2 regions of the Vibrio sp. KUL78 genome follow, and region 2 is predicted to be linked to the other one. Evidence: predicted binding sites of a transcription regulator. Region 2 holds the regulator's gene; the other holds the start of a gene.
What was found. Region 2 encodes CRP, which controls carbon source genes, mostly activating them, when cyclic AMP is high. Its sites were predicted from a motif close to TGTGANNNNNNTCACA; they were not measured.
Positions count from the first base shown of each region.

Region 1 (5,502 bases), 130 kb from region 2:
ATTGCACCGTTCACAGCTTCAACAGCTTTAAGAACACCTTTACCTAGGAAACGTGCTTTGTCACCGTCACGTAGCTCAAGAGCTTCGCGAGAACCAGTAGATGCGCCAGATGGAGCCGCAGCCATACCTACGAAACCGCCTTCTAGGTGAACTTCAGCTTCAACAGTTGGGTTACCACGTGAGTCGATGATTTCACGACCTAGAACTTTAACGATCTTAGACATTAATGTTTCCTCTCATTAAATATAAATGTCAAATTTAGGGCAGCCGCACTAACCTTCGCTGCCGCCCGTATCCTTTTTACTCTTCTTCAGTACCGCGCTGGTACTCACCTGCTGCCTTAACAAAGCCAGAGAACAGTGGGTGACCATCGCGTGGTGTTGAAGTGAATTCTGGGTGGAACTGCGCAGCTACAAACCATGGGTGTGCTGGGTTCTCGATCACTTCAACCAGTTTCTTGTCTGCTGACAGACCAGAAACTTTAAGACCTGCTTTTTCAATCTGAGGACGAAGTACGTTGTTCACTTCATAGCGGTGACGGTGACGCTCGTGGATCTTCGCGTTGCCGTATAGTTCGAAAGCTTTTGTGCCTTTCTCAAGGTGACACAGCTGAGAACCTAGACGCATTGTACCGCCAAGGTCTGAGGTTTCAGTACGTTCTTCAACTTTACCTTCACCATCAACCCACTCTGTGATCAAGCCTACCACAGGGTATTTCGTCTCTTTGTTAAATTCTGTTGAATGTGCGCCTTCCATGCCCGCTACGTTACGAGCGTATTCGATAAGCGCCACTTGCATCCCTAGACAGATACCTAGGTAAGGTACTTTGTTCTCACGTGCGTATTGAGCTGCGCGGATCTTACCTTCTACACCACGATCGCCAAAGCCACCTGGTACAAGGATAGCGTCTAGACCTGCTAGTGCTTCTTCACCTTTGCTCTCAACATCTTGTGAGTCAACGTACTTGATCTTCACGTTCAGACGGTTCTTAAGACCAGCGTGCTTAAGCGCTTCGTTCACCGACTTGTACGCATCTGGAAGCTCAATGTACTTACCAACCATACCGATAACAACTTCACCCGTTGGGTTCGCTTCTTCGTAGATAACCTGTTCCCATTCAGATAGGTCAGCTTCTGGAGCGTTGATGCCAAAGCGAGTACAAACAAGATCGTCAAGACCTTGCGATTTGATAAGCTGAGGGATCTTGTAGATAGAGTCTACATCCTTCATTGAGATAACCGCTTTCTCTGATACGTTACAGAACAGAGCGATCTTCTTACGCTCGTTTGCAGGGATCATGCGATCGCTACGGCAAACAAGAATATCTGGTTGGATACCGATAGATAGAAGCTCTTTTACAGAGTGCTGCGTTGGCTTAGTTTTCACTTCGCCCGCTGCTGCTAGGTAAGGAACGAGAGTAAGGTGCATGAACATTGCACGCTCACGACCAAGCTCAACCGCTAGCTGACGGATTGCTTCCATAAATGGTAGAGATTCGATATCACCAACGGTGCCACCAACTTCAACGATCGCAACGTCATGGCCTTCAGAACCAGCGATTACACGATCTTTAATAGCGTTTGTGATGTGTGGGATAACCTGAATAGTCGCACCTAGGTAGTCACCACGACGCTCTTTACGTAGAACGTCAGCGTAAACACGACCAGCAGTAAAGTTGTTGCGTTTTGTCATCTTGGTACGGATGAAACGCTCGTAGTGACCAAGGTCAAGGTCAGTTTCAGCGCCATCTTCCGTGACGAACACTTCACCGTGCTGAGTTGGGCTCATTGTGCCTGGATCAACGTTGATGTAAGGGTCAAGCTTCATCATGGTCACTTTAAGACCACGTGCTTCTAAAATTGCTGCAAGAGATGCTGCTGCAATACCTTTACCTAGAGAGGATACTACCCCGCCAGTAACAAAAATATAATTTGTCGTCATGTTTAACCTGAAGTTGGTTGAATGAGGGAAAATGGATTTCTTCTGGACGGGATGCAAATATACCAGAAGCCCTTTACCGCCACAACGTGAAACTTATCACATTCAAAATTTTTATTTTTTGCTTCAAATCAATAGTAGAAACTTACACCAGCGAGAAGTGGTTCACAAATCCGAGCTGTTTTCTTGTTTTTTTACATCATTCCAAAACGCATCTAGCTCGTTAAGGCTAAAGTCTGTCAATAACTTACCTTCGCCCGCAACACGAGCTTCTACACCCTTAAATCGGCGTGCAAATTTGTCATTAGCTTTTCGCAGCGCCACTTCAGGATCTTTCTTCAAATGACGAGAAAGGTTCACTGCGGCAAACAGCAAATCGCCCACTTCTTCTTCCAGTTTGTCTTCGTTTACATCGACTTGTATCGCTTCTTCAACGACCTCTTCGATCTCTTCTTGAACCTTCTCAACCACAGGCCCAAGCGCGTCCCAATCGAAGCCAAATTTTGCGCAACGTTTCTGTATTTTGTTGGCTTTAGAAAGTGCAGGAAGCGACTGTGGTATTGAGTCTAGAATACTTTGCGCGGTTTTGCCTAGTTGCGCTTTTTCCTTCTGTTTCTCTGCTTCCCAGTTGGCGTTGATCGCCGCTTCATCTTCAAACTCAACGTCAGAAAAAACGTGCGGATGGCGGCGGGTAAGCTTCTCGTTAAGCCCTTCTACCACCTCATTAAAATCAAACAGCCCCTGCTCTTTCGCCATCTGACTGTAGAAGATGACTTGGAACAGCAAGTCACCCAGCTCTTCTTTTAGGTTCGGCCAGTCTTTGTTGTGGATGGCATCCACCACCTCAAAGGTCTCTTCGATGGTGTGAGGAACAATGGTTTCGAAGGTTTGTTTTCTGTCCCATGGGCAGCCTTTTTCTTCGTCGCGGAGCTGAGCCATGATTGTGAGGAGTTGGTCTATAGGTTGGGTCATGTTGGGTTCCTGGTTACGACAAGGGCGAGTGTGGTAGCACTCGCCCTTGGTTATTGTTTTTTGGTTTGTAAAGGGTTGGGAGCGCGCGGTTTTTTACCCCCTCTAGCTCCCCCTATTTAGGGGGAGAACAGAAGGCTAGCTCCTAGCGTCGCATCGCCTGTCATTCGCATGCTCCTCCCTATTTAGGGGAGGCTGGGAGGGGTAAAAGCGCCAAGCTCAAAATAATACGCCCAACTACCCCAACCGCTTCACATTCATCACATCTTTAATCTGCTCAATACGCTTGGTCACGCGCGACAATACCTCAATATTGTTCACTTCCAGATCAAAATCCATGATAGATAGCTGACGCTTGTAATCACTGCGACTCTTCATGCTAGTCACCTTAATCTTTTCGTTGGTCAGCAAGGTGGTGATGTCTTTCAGTAGACCGCCACGCTCCATCGCCTCAACACGAATCGTTAAGATGTATGAACCAACAAATCCGCTGCCCCATACCGTATCGATAATACGCTCTGGTGCGTGATGACTAAGCTCTTCAAGCTGCTCACAGTCCGCGCGGTGCACTGAGATACCGCGTCCTTGGGTGATATAGCCTTTTATCTGATCGCCTGGAATTGGCTGACAGCAACGCGCTAAGTGAGTCATTAGGTTATCGACACCTTCCACCACCACTGCATCTTTATGCGGGCGGCTTTGTGCGGGAGCTTTATTCTCAGACTCTTGCAATCTTTCTAGCGCTTGCTGATCTTCTTCTTCCGCCGTTGGCTTGTTCACCAAAGCGTTGATGTGGTTGATGATCTGATTGATACGCAGATCGCCACTGCCGATACCGACATACAGCTCGTCCGCCGAGTTTACGTTAAAGCGCTTCAAGGCATATTGCTCAGCATCTTTGAGTGTCGCGCCGATCTTAGCCAGCTCTCCTTCAAGGATCTCACGACCCGCTTCTAAGTTCTTTTCGCGGCTTTGCTTTCTAAACCAGGCATTGATCTTGGCGCGAGCTCGGCCAGAGTGCACAAAGCCAAGTGATGGGTTCAACCAGTCACGAGATGGGTTTGGCTCTTTCGCCGTGATGATCTCAACCTGATCACCCATTGCGAGCTTATGAGTAAACGGAACAATACGTCCGGCTACTTTCGCACCAATGCAGCGGTGTCCCACTTCAGAGTGAATGTGGTAAGCGAAATCAAGCGGAGTCGCGCCCATTGGTAGGTCGACCACATCACCACGCGGTGTAAAGGCATAGACGCGATCATCAAACACCTGACTGCGAAGCTCATCAAGCATCTCGCCAGAGTCTGACATCTCTTCTTGCCAGTCGAGTAGTTTACGCAGCCAAGTGATCTTCTCATCGTAGCCGCTGCGACCGCCGCTGCCGCCTTCCTTGTACTTCCAGTGCGCGGCAACACCCAACTCGGAGTCTTCGTGCATCTGCTTGGTACGGATCTGGATTTCAATGGTTTTGCCTTCAGGCCCCAAGATCACGGTATGAATCGATTGGTAACCATTCGGTTTAGGGTTAGCGACGTAATCGTCAAACTCGCTAGGTAAGTGCTTGTATTTGGTGTGTACTACACCTAGAGCGGCGTAACAGTCTTGCAAACGCTCAGCGATGATTCGCACCGCGCGCACGTCAAACAGCTCGTCAAAATCCAGACTCTTCTTCTGCATTTTGCGCCAGATGCTGTAGATATGCTTTGGACGACCACTGACTTCTGCAAGGATGCTCGAGGCTTGCATCTCACTGGTTAAATCGTCAACAAAGTCTTTGATGTATTGCTCACGGACGATACGACGCTCAGAAAGCTGCTTGGCAATTTGTTTGTAGGTGTCTGGCTGCTGGTAGCGGAAGGCGTAATCTTCGATTTCCCATTTGAGCTGACCGATACCAAGACGATTGGCGAGTGGTGCGTAGATGTTGGCACACTCTTTCGCTGCCGCGCGGCGAACCTCATCAGGCTCATCCTTCACTTCACGTAAGTTACAAATACGTTCAGCGAGCTTAATAACCACGCAACGGAAGTCGTCCACCATGGCAAGCAGCATACGACGGACATTATCGACCTGACCCGAGGCTTCAGAGCCTTCAAGGGTAACGTTGAGCTGACCGATAGCGGCCATTTCTTCTACGCCATCGATCAGTTTGATGATTTCTTTGCCGTAGTTTTCTTCTAGCAGTTCACGATCATAAAGACCACTAGAGACCACGGGATACAATTGCGCCGCCACCAGCGTCGCTTTATCCATAGACAGGGTAATGAGGATTTCATTCATCTCTCTCCCGCGCCACAACAGCAATGCCCCTTGCTCACTATCGGCAACGATTTCCTCGCACTGACGATACACGTCTTTCAGCCGTTTTGAGGTGTTCTTATCTTGCTTAAGTGATGCAATCCAATTATCCAAATTGAATTGCTCTTCTGGGTTCAAATGCGCGCTTCTTACCGCAACCATTTCTTTTTCTTCCTAGTTTATTGGTTCACTAACCTATCCCAGTTAGCGTTATTACTATGACATCTGCGCTATTTTTCAAACAACGCCATCGACTCAAGGTGACTGGTATGAGGGAACATATCCATCATACCTAAT
Region 1 covers NZ_AP045837.1:3,108,422-3,113,923, forward strand. The annotation lists gene eno (phosphopyruvate hydratase) at 1-224, opposite strand, end outside; gene pyrG (CTP synthase) at 301-1,941, opposite strand; gene mazG (nucleoside triphosphate pyrophosphohydrolase) at 2,104-2,910, opposite strand; gene relA (GTP diphosphokinase) at 3,145-5,367, opposite strand; gene rlmD (23S rRNA (uracil(1939)-C(5))-methyltransferase RlmD) at 5,436-5,502, opposite strand, start outside.
Region 1: the regulator CRP is predicted to act here: its motif matches at 2,027-2,042, upstream of pyrG (CTP synthase).

Region 2 (5,502 bases):
CAAATGGACTGATGCACGCCTTTGCTAAGCAGGGCTGGCTGTCCGTCATGATGCATTTTCGCGGCTGTGGGCCGAATCCGAATCGACTTGCCAGGGCTTATCATTCCGGTGAGATTGGTGACGCAAGACAGTTCATTGAGCTTTTGGATCATCGTTACCCAAATAGTAAAAAGGTTGCCATAGGCATTTCCCTTGGCGGCAATATGCTCACCAACTATCTTGCGCACTATGGTGATGATACTAAGCTGAATGGCGCAACCGTCATCTCTGCCCCGCTCGACCTCGCAGCGTGCGCAAGACGTATAGAGCAAGGCTTCTCTAAGGTCTATCGCTCTTACCTGCTCAGCTCAATGAAAAAGAATGCGCTTAACAAACTCCATCTACTGAGCGAAGTCCTCGGGCTGACCGAAGAGCGCATCAAGAACATGAAAAAACTCTACGAGTTCGATGATTTGATCACAGCACCTCTGCATGGATTCAAAGATGCCGATGACTATTATCAGCGCTGCTCTGGTCTACCTCGCCTACGAGAAATCACGGTACCGACTCAGTTTATTCATGCCAAGGATGACCCCTTTATGACACACGAGGTCATTCCAAACTTTACACTTCCAAACCATATCGACTACCAATTGCTTGAACGTGGTGGTCATGTCGGTTTTATGACTGGCAGTCTCAGGCGCCCGCGTTTTTGGTTAGAAGAGACCCTGCCAAGTTATTACCAGCATCTGATTGACTAGCCAAAAAGAGCAACCACTCCCTTTGTGAATCAGCAGTGGTATAATCGTGCGGTCATAGAATTGAGAGGTATTTATGATCATCCCATGGCAACAAATTGACGCAGATACGCTGGATAACCTTATTAAAGAGTTCGTGCTGCGAGAAGGCACCGACTATGGTGAGTCGGAAGTGTCGCTAGACGACAAGGTTCGCCATGTTCGCAACCAACTCGAAAGCGGTGAAGCCGTCATCGTGTTCTCTGAGCTGCACGAGACCGTCGACATTAAATCTCGTCGCTCGCTGTAATTTTTCGGTAGCGACGTAAGTAGCTGCTATATTGAAAGGCTATTGAACTGAAATTGGCCCACAAGGTCTAACTCCTTATGTGAGTTAGCAAATTTATAACGACAATTACAAATACACAGGAAGTGTTATGTCAGCAAAACACCCGATCATTGCTGTAACGGGCTCCTCTGGAGCTGGAACGACAACAACGTCAGAAGCATTCCGCAAGATGTTCAACATGATGAGCGTCAAGCCTGCGTTTATTGAAGGTGACAGTTTTCACCGCTTTACGCGTCCAGAGATGGATATCGAGATCCGCAAGGCGAAAGAGCAAGGTAAACACATCAGTTACTTTGGGCCTCAAGCCAACGACTTCCCCGCCCTAGAAGAGTTTTTTCGCAACTATGGGCAAAATGGTACAGGTCAGTTTCGCCGCTACCTGCATACCTTTGATGAAGCCGTACCCTACAACCAAATGCCAGGCACCTTTACCCCATGGCAAGACCTGCCAGAAAATAGCGATGTACTGTTTTACGAAGGCCTGCATGGCGGCGTCGTCGACGGTGATGTGAATGCCGCTCAGCACGTTGACCTACTCATTGGCATGGTGCCTATCGTTAACCTTGAGTGGATTCAAAAGTTTGTCCGAGATACCCGCGATCGCGGCCACTCAAGAGAGGCGGTCACCGATTCGATTGTTCGCTCAATGGATGACTACTTAAGCTATATCACGCCACAGTTTTCGCGCACTCACATTAACTTCCAGCGCGTGCCAACCGTCGATACCTCCAACCCGCTCAACGCCAAAGGCATTCCGAGTTTGGATGAGAGTTTTGTGGTGATTCGCCTGCGTGGTATCAAGAACGTCGATTTCCCTTACCTGCTCGCCATGATTGATGGCTCATTTATGTCTCGCCACAACACCATAGTGGTCCCAGGGGGTAAGATGAGTTTTGCGATGGAATTAATCGTCAGACCAATACTTCAACAGCTCATAGAAACCGGCAAAATAGGTTAGGTTTTGTGAGCCGAATCTCGATGATTTTTTATACCGTGATCATGTGCACAGTTTTGTATAGATAAATGGGCTTATGACACGATTAAAATCAAGAAAAGTGGCGCAAAAAAGGATACTATTTCTTTGAAACAGAAGATCGCTTGCGCCATCTTCAAAGTGCTTTTATGCTAGTAAGTCTTAACAAACGGGCTTGCTAACAAATATGGAAAGCAGCAAGCATACCCTGCAGAGGAAGTAAGATATATGGTTCTAGGTAAACCTCAAACCGACCCAACGTTAGAGTGGTTCCTTTCACACTGCCACATTCACAAGTATCCATCGAAGAGCACGCTTATCCACGCGGGCGAGAAAGCAGAGACGCTTTACTACATCGTAAAAGGTTCTGTAGCGGTACTTATCAAAGATGAAGAAGGCAAAGAGATGATCTTGTCTTACCTTAACCAAGGTGACTTCATTGGTGAACTAGGCCTGTTCGAAGAAGACCAAGAACGTACAGCATGGGTACGAGCAAAATCACCTTGTGAAGTTGCGGAAATCTCATTCAAGAAGTTCCGTCAGCTTATCCAAGTTAACCCAGACATTCTAATGCGCTTATCTGCTCAGATGGCAAGTCGTCTACAAGTGACTAGCCAAAAAGTAGGTGACCTAGCGTTCCTAGACGTAACGGGTCGTATTGCACAGACGCTACTAAACCTAGCGAAGCAACCAGATGCAATGACTCACCCAGACGGCATGCAAATCAAGATCACTCGTCAAGAGATTGGCCAAATCGTTGGTTGTTCTCGTGAGACAGTAGGTCGTATTCTTAAGATGCTAGAAGAGCAGAACCTGATTTCTGCACACGGTAAGACTATCGTGGTTTACGGTACTCGTTAAGAGCGCGTCGCAAGATTTAAAAAGCCACCTTCAGGTGGCTTTTTTTATTTTTGGGGTTTGTTATTTTTGGAGACTACTGATGCGTACTCTCAAAAATTTTGTCCGCCGATGCAGCAACAAAACCTTGATAGTAACTGCCATCGGCTAGCTGGTAACGCTTGGCAAACTCATAGAAGCCACCAGGAATCACCTGGTCACCATCAGTAAATGCCACGGACACTTTGTCTGCCATCGTCGAGGATTGCTCCAAAAGAACCTCTGGTGAGCCTTTTACCTCGCCACCCGATTCATTTATCGCAAATCCTGCATCACGAAGGTGCTGGTTTACGCCAACAACCTCTGCAAAGCGATCAAGCTGGTTCACGCTCACCGTAAAGTGATTCGCGCCATAACCATGAGCGGCAAGCCATGAAGCGTACTCACTTTCTTGCGCCAGTGTTTGGAAGTCTTGATAGCTTAGATCCCACAAGCGGCCACCATATAAGAACTCAGCAGAAGTTAGCTTAGCACTGTCCACCTGCGCCACTAGCTTAGCCACGATATCTTGTAGCGATTGAGAGCACTCTTCCACTCGCAATTCGCTGATAAACACCTTAGGAAGCAGAGCATTGCTATGTTCTAGGTGAATCGCGGTCAGCTTTTTGGATTCAAAATCGTAATGGCCACTCACCTCGTAACCAAGGTCTAGAAACGGCTTAGCCAGCGTGTCGATACCGAGCGGTGCGACATTAAAGGTTCGCAGAGCAATATGGTCATTGATGAGAGACTCATCTTCTCTCAGCAAGTCATGAACCTTGTGAGCTGAAGGACATAAGCGAGTAATGTAGTCTTGCCACAAATGGTCAAATAACGCGTCAACAGTCATAACCCACTCCTTATAGTTCGATGCCAGGGCTCAAGGTCGCAGGAAGAACGGTGTTATCGCCTTCCATTGATGCCATAGGGTAAGCACAGTAATCCGCTGCGTAGAACGCACTTGGGCGAAGGTTACCAGAAGCACCTGGGCCACCAAATGGCGCATCACCGCTCGCGCCCGTGAGCTGACGGTTACGGTTTACAATGCCTGCTCGGATGTGGTCTGTGAAGTATTGCCACTCCTCATCGCGCTCTGAGATAAGACCTGCCGATAGACCAAATCGAGTGTCGTTAGCCAGTTCTACCGCTTGCTCTAGGGTCTCGTAGCGCACCAGTTGTAGCAGCGGCCCAAAGTACTCTTCATCAGGAAGCTCAGCGATATCTGTCGCATCTAGTAGTGCTGGGGGTTACGAACGCCGCATTCAAGCGTTTTGCTTCGACTAAGCTCTTACCGCCCAGCTTCACCAGTTCAGCTTGCGCTGCAATAATATGGTCAGCGGCCTGCTCTGAGATCTGCGGTCCCATAAATGGCGCTGGCTCTGCAAACGGCTCATCAATGCGAATCTTCTTAATGGCTGACACTAAGCTTTCTACTAATTGATCACCTTTTTCACCAAATGGCACATAAAGGCGTCGTGCGCAGGTACAACGCTGTCCGGCACTGATGTAGGCTGATTGCAAAATGGTGTACACCGCTGCATCAATATCACCAAACGCTTCACTGACAACAAGTGGGTTGTTACCGCCCATCTCAAGCGCCAGCATCTTTCCAGGTTGACCAGCAAATTGACGATGAAGAATATGACCTGTATTAGCACTACCCGTAAACAACACGCCATCGATGCCCTTTGAATCAGCAAGAGCAATACCGGTTTCTTTACCACCTTGAACCAGGTTAATGACACCGGCAGGCAGTCCTACCTCTTCCCACATTTTCATCGCTATTTCACCCACCAGTGGCGTTTGCTCTGAAGGCTTAAAGACTACCGTGTTCCCTGCCAATAAGGCCGGTACGATATGACCATTCGGTAAGTGACCAGGGAAGTTATAAGGGCCAAACACTGCCATAACACCAAGGGGCCTGTGACGGAGGACAATTTGGTTTCCAGCAGCTTCGCGTTGGCTCTCGCCTGTACGTTGGTGGTAGGCACGAATCGAAATGGCAATCTTACCGGCCATTGCCCCCGCTTCAGTGCGCGTTTCCCATAGCGGCTTGCCGGTTTCTTTGGCAATCGCAATGGCGATCTCTTCACTACGCTCTTTAACCTTGTCGGCAAACGCCAGCACAATAGCCTCACGCTCAGCGAACGGTCTTTTTTTCCACTCAACAAAGGCTTTGCGAGCGGAAGATACTGCCTGCTCTACCTGCTCTGGTGTCGCCGATTGACCTTCCCAGATGATGTTATTGTCGTATGGCGACAGTGACTGAAACGCATCACCGAGACCTGCCACCCAGTTACCCGAGATCCATTGAGTTTGTTGAGACATAGTGAAATTCCTTTGGTCTTTGAAATGTGGCCGCTATTGGCGGCCATCTTATGCTTATTGCGGTTTGTCTTATTGCTACTGATGTAGCGACACGCTAAATGCCTATTGCGCCAACATGCGAACCATGTCGCCCTCAGCAACATTGAGTGCATCGGCCGCTTCAGGAGACAGCAATACGGTGCCAGATTCCGCATCAAACGCTGCTTTGGCTGCAGTTGCGCGGAAGTGCTCAAATGAGGTGTTAGCAATCAGGTAGTCTT
Region 2 covers NZ_AP045837.1:3,242,395-3,247,896, forward strand. The annotation lists gene AC6I8Y_RS15095 (hydrolase) at 1-740, shown strand, start outside; gene AC6I8Y_RS15100 (YheU family protein) at 814-1,026, shown strand; gene AC6I8Y_RS15105 (phosphoribulokinase) at 1,154-2,023, shown strand; gene crp (cAMP-activated global transcriptional regulator CRP) at 2,267-2,899, shown strand; gene AC6I8Y_RS15115 (DUF1338 domain-containing protein) at 2,973-3,764, opposite strand; partial or broken gene astD (succinylglutamate-semialdehyde dehydrogenase) at 3,775-5,242, opposite strand; gene astA (arginine N-succinyltransferase) at 5,345-5,502, opposite strand, start outside.